One region of the Rhizobium sp. AG207R genome, then DNA from elsewhere that is predicted to be linked to it. Evidence: predicted binding sites of a transcription regulator. Region 1 holds the regulator's gene; the other holds the start of a gene.
What was found. Region 1 encodes LexA, which represses DNA repair genes until DNA is damaged. Its sites were predicted from a motif close to TGTTCNNNNTGTGTTCNG; they were not measured.
Positions count from the first base shown of each region.

Region 2: JJQ51_RS09390 (helicase-related protein) is a predicted target of LexA. The motif match lies at 3,599-3,616, and genes of this name have one in related genera.

Region 1 covers NZ_JAEPVT010000009.1:135,032-140,483, reverse strand. Annotated here, with positions in the region: gene eno (phosphopyruvate hydratase) at 1-332, opposite strand, end outside; gene kdsA (3-deoxy-8-phosphooctulonate synthase) at 481-1,320, opposite strand; gene JJQ51_RS21900 (VOC family protein) at 1,317-2,204, opposite strand; gene lexA (transcriptional repressor LexA) at 2,624-3,346, shown strand; gene JJQ51_RS21890 (ComEC/Rec2 family competence protein) at 3,327-5,452, opposite strand, start outside.
Region 2 covers NZ_JAEPVT010000003.1:397,879-403,330, forward strand. Annotated here, with positions in the region: gene JJQ51_RS09385 (RNA-binding S4 domain-containing protein) at 1-213, opposite strand, end outside; gene JJQ51_RS09390 (helicase-related protein) at 217-3,357, opposite strand; gene JJQ51_RS09395 (DUF3309 family protein) at 4,624-4,779, shown strand; gene JJQ51_RS09400 (YMGG-like glycine zipper-containing protein) at 4,825-5,079, shown strand; gene JJQ51_RS09405 (hypothetical protein) at 5,231-5,404, shown strand.

The DNA of each region.
Region 1 (5,452 bases):
AGGATAGCGTTTGCACCAAGGCGCGACTTGTTCGGCGTGCCGTCAAGCTCGATCATGATGTTGTCGAGCTGGATCTGGTTTTCGGCGTCCATGCCGCCGATGGCGTCGAAGATTTCCGAATTGACGGCTTCGACGGCCTTCTCGACACCCTTGCCATGGTAGCGCTTGCCGCCGTCGCGAAGCTCGACGGCTTCATGCGCGCCGGTCGACGCGCCCGACGGAACCGCCGCGCGGCCCAAGCTGCCATCTTCGAGGTAGACATCGACCTCGACAGTCGGATTGCCACGGCTGTCGAGTATCTCGCGGGCGATAATGTCGGTGATTGCGGTCATGATAGCTTCCTGCTCGCTGGTTTATAAATCGATTTAAATCGTCTTAATCGAAGGCGCGGAAATTACAATGGCGATCCGCGCCGCGATTTGGCACTCCTGCAGGCCCCTAACGTAAATTCATGTCAGCCTGTTGAATGCCGGCTACGTTTCAAGCCTTGGCGATGGCGTCGAAGGCCAGCAGCTTCTCCAGAAGCCGTGGCATATCCTTCAAATAGACCATGTTTGGGCCGTCGGACGGTGCATTGTCGGGATCCTCATGCGTCTCCACGAAGAGACCGGCAACGCCGACGGCGACGGCCGCGCGCGCCAGCGTCTCGACGAAGCGGCGGTCGCCGCCGGTCGAACCGCCCTGCCCACCAGGCTGCTGCACGGAATGGGTCGCATCGAAGATGACGGGCGCGCCCATCGCCGCCATGATCGGCAGCGAGCGCATATCCGAGACCAGCGTGTTGTAGCCGAAGGAGGCACCGCGCTCGCAGAGAAGAATATTCGGGTTGCCGCTGTCGTTCAGCTTGGCAAGCACGTTCTTCATGTCCCACGGCGCCAAGAACTGGCCTTTCTTGACGTTGACCACGCGGCCGGTCTTGGCGGCTGCAACCAAAAGATCGGTCTGGCGTGACAGAAAAGCAGGGATCTGCAGGATATCGACCGTCTTGGAAACGATGGCGCACTGCTCTTCCGTATGGATATCGGTCAGAACCGGAAAGCCATATTCCTTCTTCAGGTCTTCAAAGACTTCCAGCGCCTTTTCCAGGCCGATGCCACGCTTGCCTGACAGCGATGTGCGGTTCGCCTTGTCGAAGGAGGACTTGTAGACAAGGCCGATGCCCAGCTTGCCGCAAAGTTCCTTCAGGACGCCGGCAACCATGAACGCATGGTCGCGGCTTTCCATCTGGCAGGGGCCGGCAATCAGCGACAGCTTTGCAGTATTGGAAAAGAGGACCTTGGAGGCACCCTCGCCGACGGTGACTTCCGAATTCGTGCTCATATTATCTCCTCAAAGGCGAACAATGCGCCCTGACCGGGTGCCAACCTCGCCAATAGACGATTGTTCTTACGCGTATAGGTGACGCCGTTAGCAGTGAAATGCGACGATGTCACGGAAAGATCGCGCGTTTTGAAAAGGATTGCACGTGCTCTGAGCCCCGGATCATTCGTGCGAACAGGTAGATCATAGAATGCCTCCATTCCTTCCGGCGTCAAAATCTCCAGATCGGCATTGGCGGCCTTGATCGTCAGGCCAAAGGAATGCTCCATAATGCGCGGGCCACCGACAAGCTCCTCGAAGAAGCCGCGATAGGCCGCCGGCTTCGGCGCGCAAAGCGCTACCCGCGCGATACCAGTCACGCCGTTTTCGTGACGCTCGAGCACACTGCGGTCAGCCGGCAGCGGATTGATGCGCTGACAGCAGAAAGCGAGAAAATCCGGCGCGCGCAGATCGGCGGCGAAGGCAAGACGAAAACCGGCCGTGGTTTCCGTTCCATCCGGCATCTTCATGGGACGGGAGAAATCCAGCATCTGCCCCGCCGAAATCGCAGCTGCTTTGAAGCGCTCGTCATCCGCCACCGCGTCATCCGTACCGAATACCACGGCCGAAAAGCCATTTTCGCCGACCCGGAAGCGATAGGCTTGATCGCGGGCAACAAAAACATTGCCATCCATGATGCTCTTCTCGCACTGCTCCGCAGACGCGACGCCCAGAGGTTCGAGATAGGTTTTATCGGCAAGGAAGACGCAGGCATTCTGCGTGCCAAAGGGATGGCGCGCATCTGGAGCCACTGTAAAACCGAGCTTGCCGAGGCGCTCGCGTGCCAGAGCGATATCGACGGTCGGCAGCACGAGATGATCCAGCGGATGCGGAGACGAAATCATGGCTTCTCCTGTTTGCTTGCCGAAGCAGATTTGCGCCCATCCCCCGCGCAATTCAAGATGGAAGCATGGAACACCCGGAGCACACGACATGGATCGAAGGCAATCTCGCAAACGTGATTGCTGATTCTCTGCCATGGCTGGCTCATGCAGCCGCGCGGCACGTTCATCCAAATGCTCGGCGCACGGGCTGAACGACAAAGTCTCGGAAGCGAGTAGAGCGGCATTTCTCTTATTTTTCTGCAGGTTAACGGAGACACAGCGCGCCGATGTTCGGAGCCGATCCATTCGCAAATGGTAATTATTTAACTGACCTCACAAGGCTTTACCGAAATTTAAGTACTTGCGGAACACATATGGAACATATAGTGTCCGTTCTGGATTTGTTTCACAGCTTTTCTTGATTCTGGGGTTCCAAGACGATGTTGACGCGCAAGCAGCAGGAACTGCTTCTCTTCATTCACGAACGCATGAAGGAATCCGGGGTTCCGCCATCTTTCGACGAGATGAAGGATGCACTGGATCTGGCATCGAAATCCGGTATTCATCGCCTGATTACGGCACTGGAGGAGCGGGGCTTTATCCGCCGGCTGCCGAACCGGGCCAGAGCGCTCGAAGTCATCAAGCTTCCCGACGCCTATAATCCGAGCCTGCAGCAGCGCCGCGGCTTTTCTCCGAGCGTTATCGAGGGCAGCCTCGGAAAGCCGCAGCCCGTTGCCCCGCCCGCTCCGTCGAAGGTGGCAAATGACGATCACAATAGCTCGGCGTCGGTGCCCGTGATGGGCCGCATCGCTGCCGGTGTTCCGATCTCGGCCATCCAGAACAATACGCACGACATTACCGTTCCCGCCGACATGCTCGGATCCGGCGAACATTATGCGCTTGAAGTTCGAGGGGATTCGATGATCGATGCCGGCATCTTCGACGGCGATACGGTCATCATCCGCAATTCGACGACGGCCAATCCCGGCGACATCGTCGTGGCGCTGGTCGATGACGAAGAGGCGACACTGAAGCGCTTCCGTCGCAAGGGTGCTTCCATCGCGCTTGAGGCTGCAAACCCGGCATACGAAACCCGCATCTTCGGACCGGATCGCGTGAAGGTCCAAGGCAAGCTCGTTGGCCTTATTCGCCGCTATCACTGACCGGTGAATTGTCGATGGCGGGTGACGTGGGCGCAATTGGCGCGTCGAATTTGCCGGTGCGCCAATCGTAGGTTCGATGCCTGGTCCAGGGACGCTGCGGGTTCTCGAATGCGGTTGAGAGGATGGGCTTGTCTCCGGTAAGCACCATTTCGATGGAGCCGGTTTTACGCAATGTCGCACCGGTTATGAGCATCGCTCCGGAACGGCAATGGTCGAGCCGTAGCCGGATTGGCGTCACGATAATGTTCCCCGTGTCGCAAGCCGCAGGCAGGTAGGCCGCGTTTTCGATAGTGACCAATATCGCGCCGTTTTCAAGCATGGCCGCGCACCATGCTCCTTTCTGGCAGGCGAAACTGCCTTGCATGGTGCGGTCCAAGGCTTCTTCCATTGCGATACGGACCGCCTTCTGTTCTTCACTGTTCAATCGCTTATAACGATCTGCCTTGCCGATTTGTGGAAGTCGGCTGTCAGCCGGGAGCATGGTCGGAGGCTGATGGTCCGCCGCAACCAGTGCCTTTTGCCATTGTTCGAAAATAAAGGCCTGCGGTCTCTCGCGATTGGTCGCGAGTATATTGTCCTGGCGCAATGCGACTAGGACGCCATCTTCGGAGATCATCAGGTCGGGTTTCGGTACGCCAGATCCGAATGCCGCCAAGCCCATGGACAAGAGCGATAATAGCAGGCCCAGATGACGAAGCCGGGTCCGCAATATGCTCATGATCAGGAAGCCGATAATGAATGTCGGCATCAGCCAGGCCGGCTGGCGACCGAAGGTAATGTCGCCTCCCCAACCAGCTACGGTTCTTGCGATCACGATAACGAGTTCCAGTCCCTCGCCGGTTACTTTCCAGAAAGGCCCGTCGAGACCGAGCGGCATGAGCAGCATCGCCGCCATGCCGAATGGCATGACGATAAAGGAGACGATGGGCATAGCAGCGAGATTGGCGGCGAGCCCATATGTCGCCAACCGGTGAAAATGCTCGATCGAGAAGATAGCCGTCGACGCGCCGCCGATGAACGAGGTCGACGTCACGCCTGCGAAGAAGCGCATGACGAACAATAGCGGACTCAATAGACGGACGCGCGGCAAAATGTTTTCGCGATGCCGCCGCCGCTTCCATAGCGAATAGCCCGACACCAGCGCCAGTGTCGCCGCATAGGACATCTGGAAGCTCGGACCGAGGACTTGCGACGGCGACAGTACAAGAATGATGATCGCTGAAAGTGCGACATTGCGCAGACTGATCGATGGCCGATCGAAAAGCACGGCCACAAGCATGATCGCCATCATGATGAAGGCCCGCTCGGCGGATACACCGAAGCCGGAGATGAGATAATAGGCAGTTACAGTGAGAAGCGCACCGAGGGCTGCGAACTTCTTGGTCGGCCAGGCCTGCGCGACACCGGGAAACAGGCTGAACAAGTAGCGTAGGCCGATGTAGAAAATGCCGGCCGACAACGCCATGTTCAGACCGGAAATTGCAATGATATGGGTCAGGCCGGCAATTCTCAGCGCTTCCGTCGTATTCTTGGAGATTGCGCGTCTCTCATCGGTGACAAGCGCCGCGGCAAAGGCGCCGGTATCTCCCGGCAAGGTTTGCCTGATCCTGTCGCCTATGCTGTTGCGCAGGCCAGCAAGCCAAATATCGGCCGCATCCAATAAGGAGCCGGCCGCGTTGTCACCGGATGGCGACAGCAATTCCGGTGTTCCGTAGGCAAAGCCGTTCGCACCGATACCGTTGAAATAAGAACTGAAGGCGAAATCGTTGAGACCAAGCAAGGCCGGTCCGGCCGGCGGCGTCAACCGCGCCCTACCCTGGATGCGATCACCGAGATCGAACGGCTCCGCCTGCTTGCGCACGAAGATCGTAACCCGCTGCGGCGCGCGGCGAATGGAAGGTTTTTCCGTTGCCTCGACGCGAACGACATAGCGCCAGCGTCCATTGTCATAGGATTCCCGTCGTTCGATCTGACCGGTCACGGTCGTGGTCACGGCCGAATCGAGCATGACGGTAGAAACCCGCCAGCTCTCGCATTGCGCCAGCGCCATGCCCAGGCAAAGGAGCATGCCTGCCAAAAGCAGATGGCGAAACAGCCTGCCTGCCT
Region 2 (5,452 bases), on a different contig from region 1:
CAACACAATATCGCGACGCTCCAGCGAGAGCTCGATCCGATCGCCTGCCTTGACGCCGAAGCTCGATTGGGCGATCCGCTCACCATTCACCCTGACACTGCCGTTTTGCACATAGAGCTGGGCCAGCGAACGGGATTTCACCATGCGGGCAAAGAACAGCCATTTGTCGATGCGCTGGCGCGAACCGGAAAATGGCTGTTTCTCGTCCGTCATGGCCTATTTCTTCATCTGCTCCTTGAGGGCAGCGAGCTTGGCGAAAGGAGAATCCGGATCGATCGGCTTTTCCTTGCGCGGCGGCTTGGCTTCGAAGCGCAGCGGCTGCGATGCGCCGCGATTGTTACGATCATTCCGGTCGCCACGTTCCTGACGATCGCCCCGTTCGCCACGGTTGCCCTGATGCTGCGGACGGCCGCCTTCGCGGTTGCCGCGCGGACCCTTGTCGCCGCCACGAGCTTCGCGATTGTCGCGTCCGTCGCGACGATCACGACCGCCTTCGCGATTGCCTTCACCGGCGGCTTGCTCGCCGCCGCCACGGCGATTGCCCTGGTGACCACGGCCCTCGCCCTGCTGGCCGCGACGATCGCCATGGCCCCGGCCACCCTGGCGCTGCTGATGGTCGTTGCGACCACCCAGACGCCAAAGCAGAACCGGCTTGGGCTCGGCTGCTTCCGCGGCAACGGCACCAGCTTCGGTAGCCTCGGCAGCCTCAGTAGCTACGGCAACCGGTTCAGCCGAGACATCCGCAGCCGGAGCTGCTTCCTGGGTAACAGCTTCCGTTTCCTTAGCCGGCTCTTCGGTCGCAGCGTCGGCATCATCATGATCGGCCTTCTCGGCTGCGGCTTCTTCAGCTGGTGCGGCGGGCGTTGCAGCCGCATCTTGCTGAGCGAGGAAGGCCGCAGCCTCCTCCGCCCTCACCGAATCGGCGCGATAACCGAGACCCTTGAGAATTTCCTCCATGTCCTCAAGCGTCGCGCCGAGAATGGAGAGCATCGCGGTCGTCGTCGTGAAGCGACGGCCGTCATAGGCGCCGTCGGGGCGCGAAGCCTGGCCAGGCTTCCACTGCAGGAGCGGACGAATGAGGTCCGCCAAGCGCTCCAGAATGTCGATACGCACCGCGCGCTTGCCGAGGAACCGGAAGCCTGCAAGCTTGTAGAATGTGCGCTCATATCCAGGATCGGTAACGACCGAGGTACGGCCGGCAGCTAGAACCGGAATCAGATCGCCATAGCCGGGCTTGTCCAGGCCGTCATTCTTCAGTGCCCAGAGCAGCGTAATGAGCTCGGCCGGAGCGGGTTTCAGAAGGGCGGGCACGAAAATATGGTAGGCGCCGAAGCGAACGCCGTAACGGCGCATCGAGGCACGCCCGTCCTGATCCAGCGACTTCACTTCTTCCGTAACGTCGCGGCGGAACAGAACGCCGAGATTCTCCACCAGCTGGAAGGCCAGTCCCTTGGCAAGGCCCTGCAGATCTTCGGCGCGCTGGAGATCGTCCAGCGGCTTCAGGACGGTGCTGATGTGGTGATTCACGAAGCGTTCAATACGAGCAGCGACATGATCGCGCGCATTGCCGGTCAGCTGCTCGTCGGCGAGCAGGATGACGCGCGGACGCATGACATGATCGCTGCCTGACAGGCGCGCGACGGGATCGCCGAGCCAGCGCACGAGGCCATCGGCACTGATCGCGAGATCGCCGTTGCCGGCCGCATGCAGACGTGCGGCACGTGCCTCGAATTCCAGCGCCAGCGCCTTTTGCGAGGCCGTCTGGACAGCCTTGGCATCAGGCCCTTCGGTCCCTGCGATAGGCGTGAACCGGAATCCGGTCAACTGTCCCACATGATGTCCCTCAACGAAGACATCTCCATTCACACTGATTTCAGCTTCCAGCATCGCATTCTCTCTCAGGCGCTTCATGAGCACAGATGTCCTGCGATCAACAAAGCGTTTCGTCAACCTCTCATGTAACGCGTCGGACAATCGATCTTCGATTTCCCGCGTCTTTTCTTGCCAGTGTGTCGGATCGGCAAGCCAGCCGGGCCGGTTCGACACATAGGTCCAAGTCCTTATCTGCGCGATTCGCGCCGAAAGCGTGTCGATCTCGCCGTCCGTCCGATCGGCGCGATGCACCTGTTCGGCCAGAAAATCCTCTTTCACCGTGCCATAGCGCACGAGATCGGAAAAGAGGGCGGCAATGAGATCGGCGTGCTGGGCAGGCGTGATGCGCCGATAGTCGGGAAGCGCACAGGCCTCCCACAATTTCTCAACCCGAGCCGGGTTGCTGGCAAGATCGACTATCTCCAGATCGCGTGACAGATATTCCAACGCCTGCTGGTCTACCGCAGGCAGCGCCCGCGTCAAGCCCTGCACGCGAGGCGCGTCTTCCAAACTTGCACGCAACGCCGCGATCGAAGCGAAATCCAGATCCTTGCTGCGCCATTGCAGCACCTTGACCATATCGAATTCGTGTCCCTCGATCCGGCGCACCAGCTCGTCATCGAACGGGTCCACCTGCCCCGTCACCCCGAAAGTGCCGTCCTTGAGGTGACGGCCGGCACGACCTGCGATCTGGCCAAGCTCGGCCGGATTGAGGTTGCGGAACTGATAGCCGTCGAACTTGCGGTCCTGGGCGAAGGCGACATGATCGACATCGAGGTTGAGCCCCATGCCGATCGCATCTGTCGCAACCAGATATTCGACATCACCTTCCTGATAGAGGGCCACCTGCGCATTGCGGGTACGTGGACTGAGCGCCCCGAGAACGACGGCCGCGCCACCGCGCTGGCGGCGGATAAGCTCGGCGATCGCATAGACCTCGTCGGCGGAAAAGGCGACGATCGCCGTGCGCTGCGGCAGGCGCGTGATCTTCTTCTGCCCGGCGTAGAAGAGATGCGACAGCCTGGGCCGTTCGAGAACGGTAATTCCTGGCAGAAGCTGTTCGAGAATCGGCCGCATGGTGCCGGCACCAAGCAGCAGGGTTTCATCGCGGCCGCGCAGATGCAGGATACGGTCGGTGAAGATATGCCCGCGCTCTAGGTCACCGGCAAGCTGCACCTCGTCAATGGCGACGAAGGAAGCGCGCGTCTCGCGCGGCATGGCCTCGACGGTGCAGACCGAATAGCGCGCATTGGGTGGCGATATTTTTTCCTCGCCGGTCACGAGCGCGACATTGTGTGCCCCGACCTTTTCGACGACGCGCGTATAGACCTCGCGGGCAAGCAGCCGCAGCGGCAGGCCGATCACGCCGCTGCCGTGTGCCACCATGCGCTCGATAGCATAATGGGTTTTGCCGGTATTGGTTGGTCCGAGCACCGCGGTTACGCCGCGTCCGCTCAGGATCATGGGCTGCGAAGTCTGAGTCATAGGTCCGTGCATGGGCGAGAAACTACCGTCTTCCGATCAGCATGTTCCTCCTGGAGGAAACGAACAGATGACGACCATATGTGACAAAGGCAAGACCCGAATGAAAAAACAGATACGACAACAACCGATTTCATATTTGATCGCCTCAACCATAAGCTACATTTCGGCTGCATCCCATGCGAGTCCCGGCGATTCCGGAACAGCTTGAGAACGAATCGGAGACGAATCGCTGACTCCACTGAGTTCCTTATTTGTTCACGACTACATATGGATTTCAATGAAAAGATTCACACCAAATGCTGAATCTTGTTTACGTAACTTTTCCAGCGCAAAAGGAGTCAAGCGGAGAATGCTCAGCCAGCGAAATTTCCGATCGCATTATGGTTAATGGTCTGTAAATAATGAAGTTTCGCGTGAATCAAGGGATCGCGTTAACATCCGGGCCAAAGCCGGAACGAATCGGAGACGAATCGCGGATTCCAGGCGGTTCCGTTTCTGTTCTCCACAATATTTAGTGCTTCCCTGGCACGGACATACCGGACTCTGAATGGTTGAGACCCGAATTCCGGCCGAATCTGCGATTGTGATTAACCTTTTAACGAGCGCAGCTATAACGAATCAGCAAATACACGCAATAGCTGCAGCCATTAACACATCGATCAAAGCCGGAACGAATCGGTGACGAATCGCGGATAGAGGCAGGTATCGTATTCGTTCACGGCTACATATTGTATTTCGTCGGAACAGCATCGCGAAATAGCACTGCCATGAATAGACGAGCCTCCCACAAACCTGCAGCAAATTAACCAATCGGCCGGCGAAAGCACCATCTATGCGGTTCACCTGGGCTCCACTTCGCCCTTCCGGCACCTTGATGGCGTACCTGGAGGAGGCTCGCGGTTAGCCCAAGTCCAAATAGAGAACGAATCGCCGACGAATCACAGACATCGGGCCTTTCCCGTTTCGTTCACCGCAAGCCATTGTATTTTAATCATATTTTAACCATACAGACGGATCTCCCATCGCTCCGGCGACGGCGATATGACGTTGCCGCACTAACGTTTCCCTAAGCGCCCGGGCCCCCGCCTACTCGCATTTTTATTTCTTAGCCGGAACAATTATCGAGCACGCAAGTTTATCTGCACAGAATTGCGGAACTCAGCCTATTCCTGGATACGGATTTGAGCTGAAGCGCTGGAAGGATAACGTCGGATCGGAAGCGATATTGGCGGGACATTCAAGCGATCGACATGGAGGAGACACATCATGCTTGGTACGGTATTGCTTGTGATACTGATTCTGCTGCTGATCGGCGCACTACCCAGCTGGGGTTACAGCCGGGCGTGGGGGTATGGCCCATCGGGTGGTCTCGGGCTTGTTCTCGTTATTGTCCTTATTCTGTTATTGATGGGACGGATTTGATCCGCGGTTTGTTGTTCAAACCTCGCAACACTAGGGAGCTACACCATGAAGAAGATCATCCTCGCGATCGCCGTCCTCGGCGCATTGGCATCGTGCACGTCTACGGAAAAAGGCACGGCCATCGGAGCCGGTACCGGCGCGCTGATTGGCGGCGTAGCCACGCATAGCTGGGGTGGCGCCGCTGTCGGCGCAGTCGCTGGCGGTGTGGTCGGCAACCTCATCGGACGCTCGGAAGATCGTCGCGGATATTGCATCTACCGCGATCGGTATGGTCACCGTTACGAAGCTCGCTGCCGCTAAAGCCAGCATCGGCTGACCGATCACCCTTGATGGCCGGCCGGTCAGACCCGCTCTGGAACAAACTCACGGAACAACCGTTCCCTCAGGAAAATCGTCTTCCCGCGACATGAACCGCGGGAAGGTAGCAGTGTTTTGAGAAAGGAACCGCATCATGGCCGCAATCATCGCAAGCATTGCAGCACTGGTGCTCATCGGCACGACTTTCTACGCCCTCGCCAGCGCGGCAAGAGCACGCGGCAAGGAAAAGCAGCAGGTCGCACTTGAAGCCGTCGTTCTAGAATTCAAGCCACGGCAGCGACAGCAAGCAAATTCAAACCGGGGATGATTGCACGCCGGGACTGGGAACTCTTAATCCGCCCCTAGAGCCAGATGA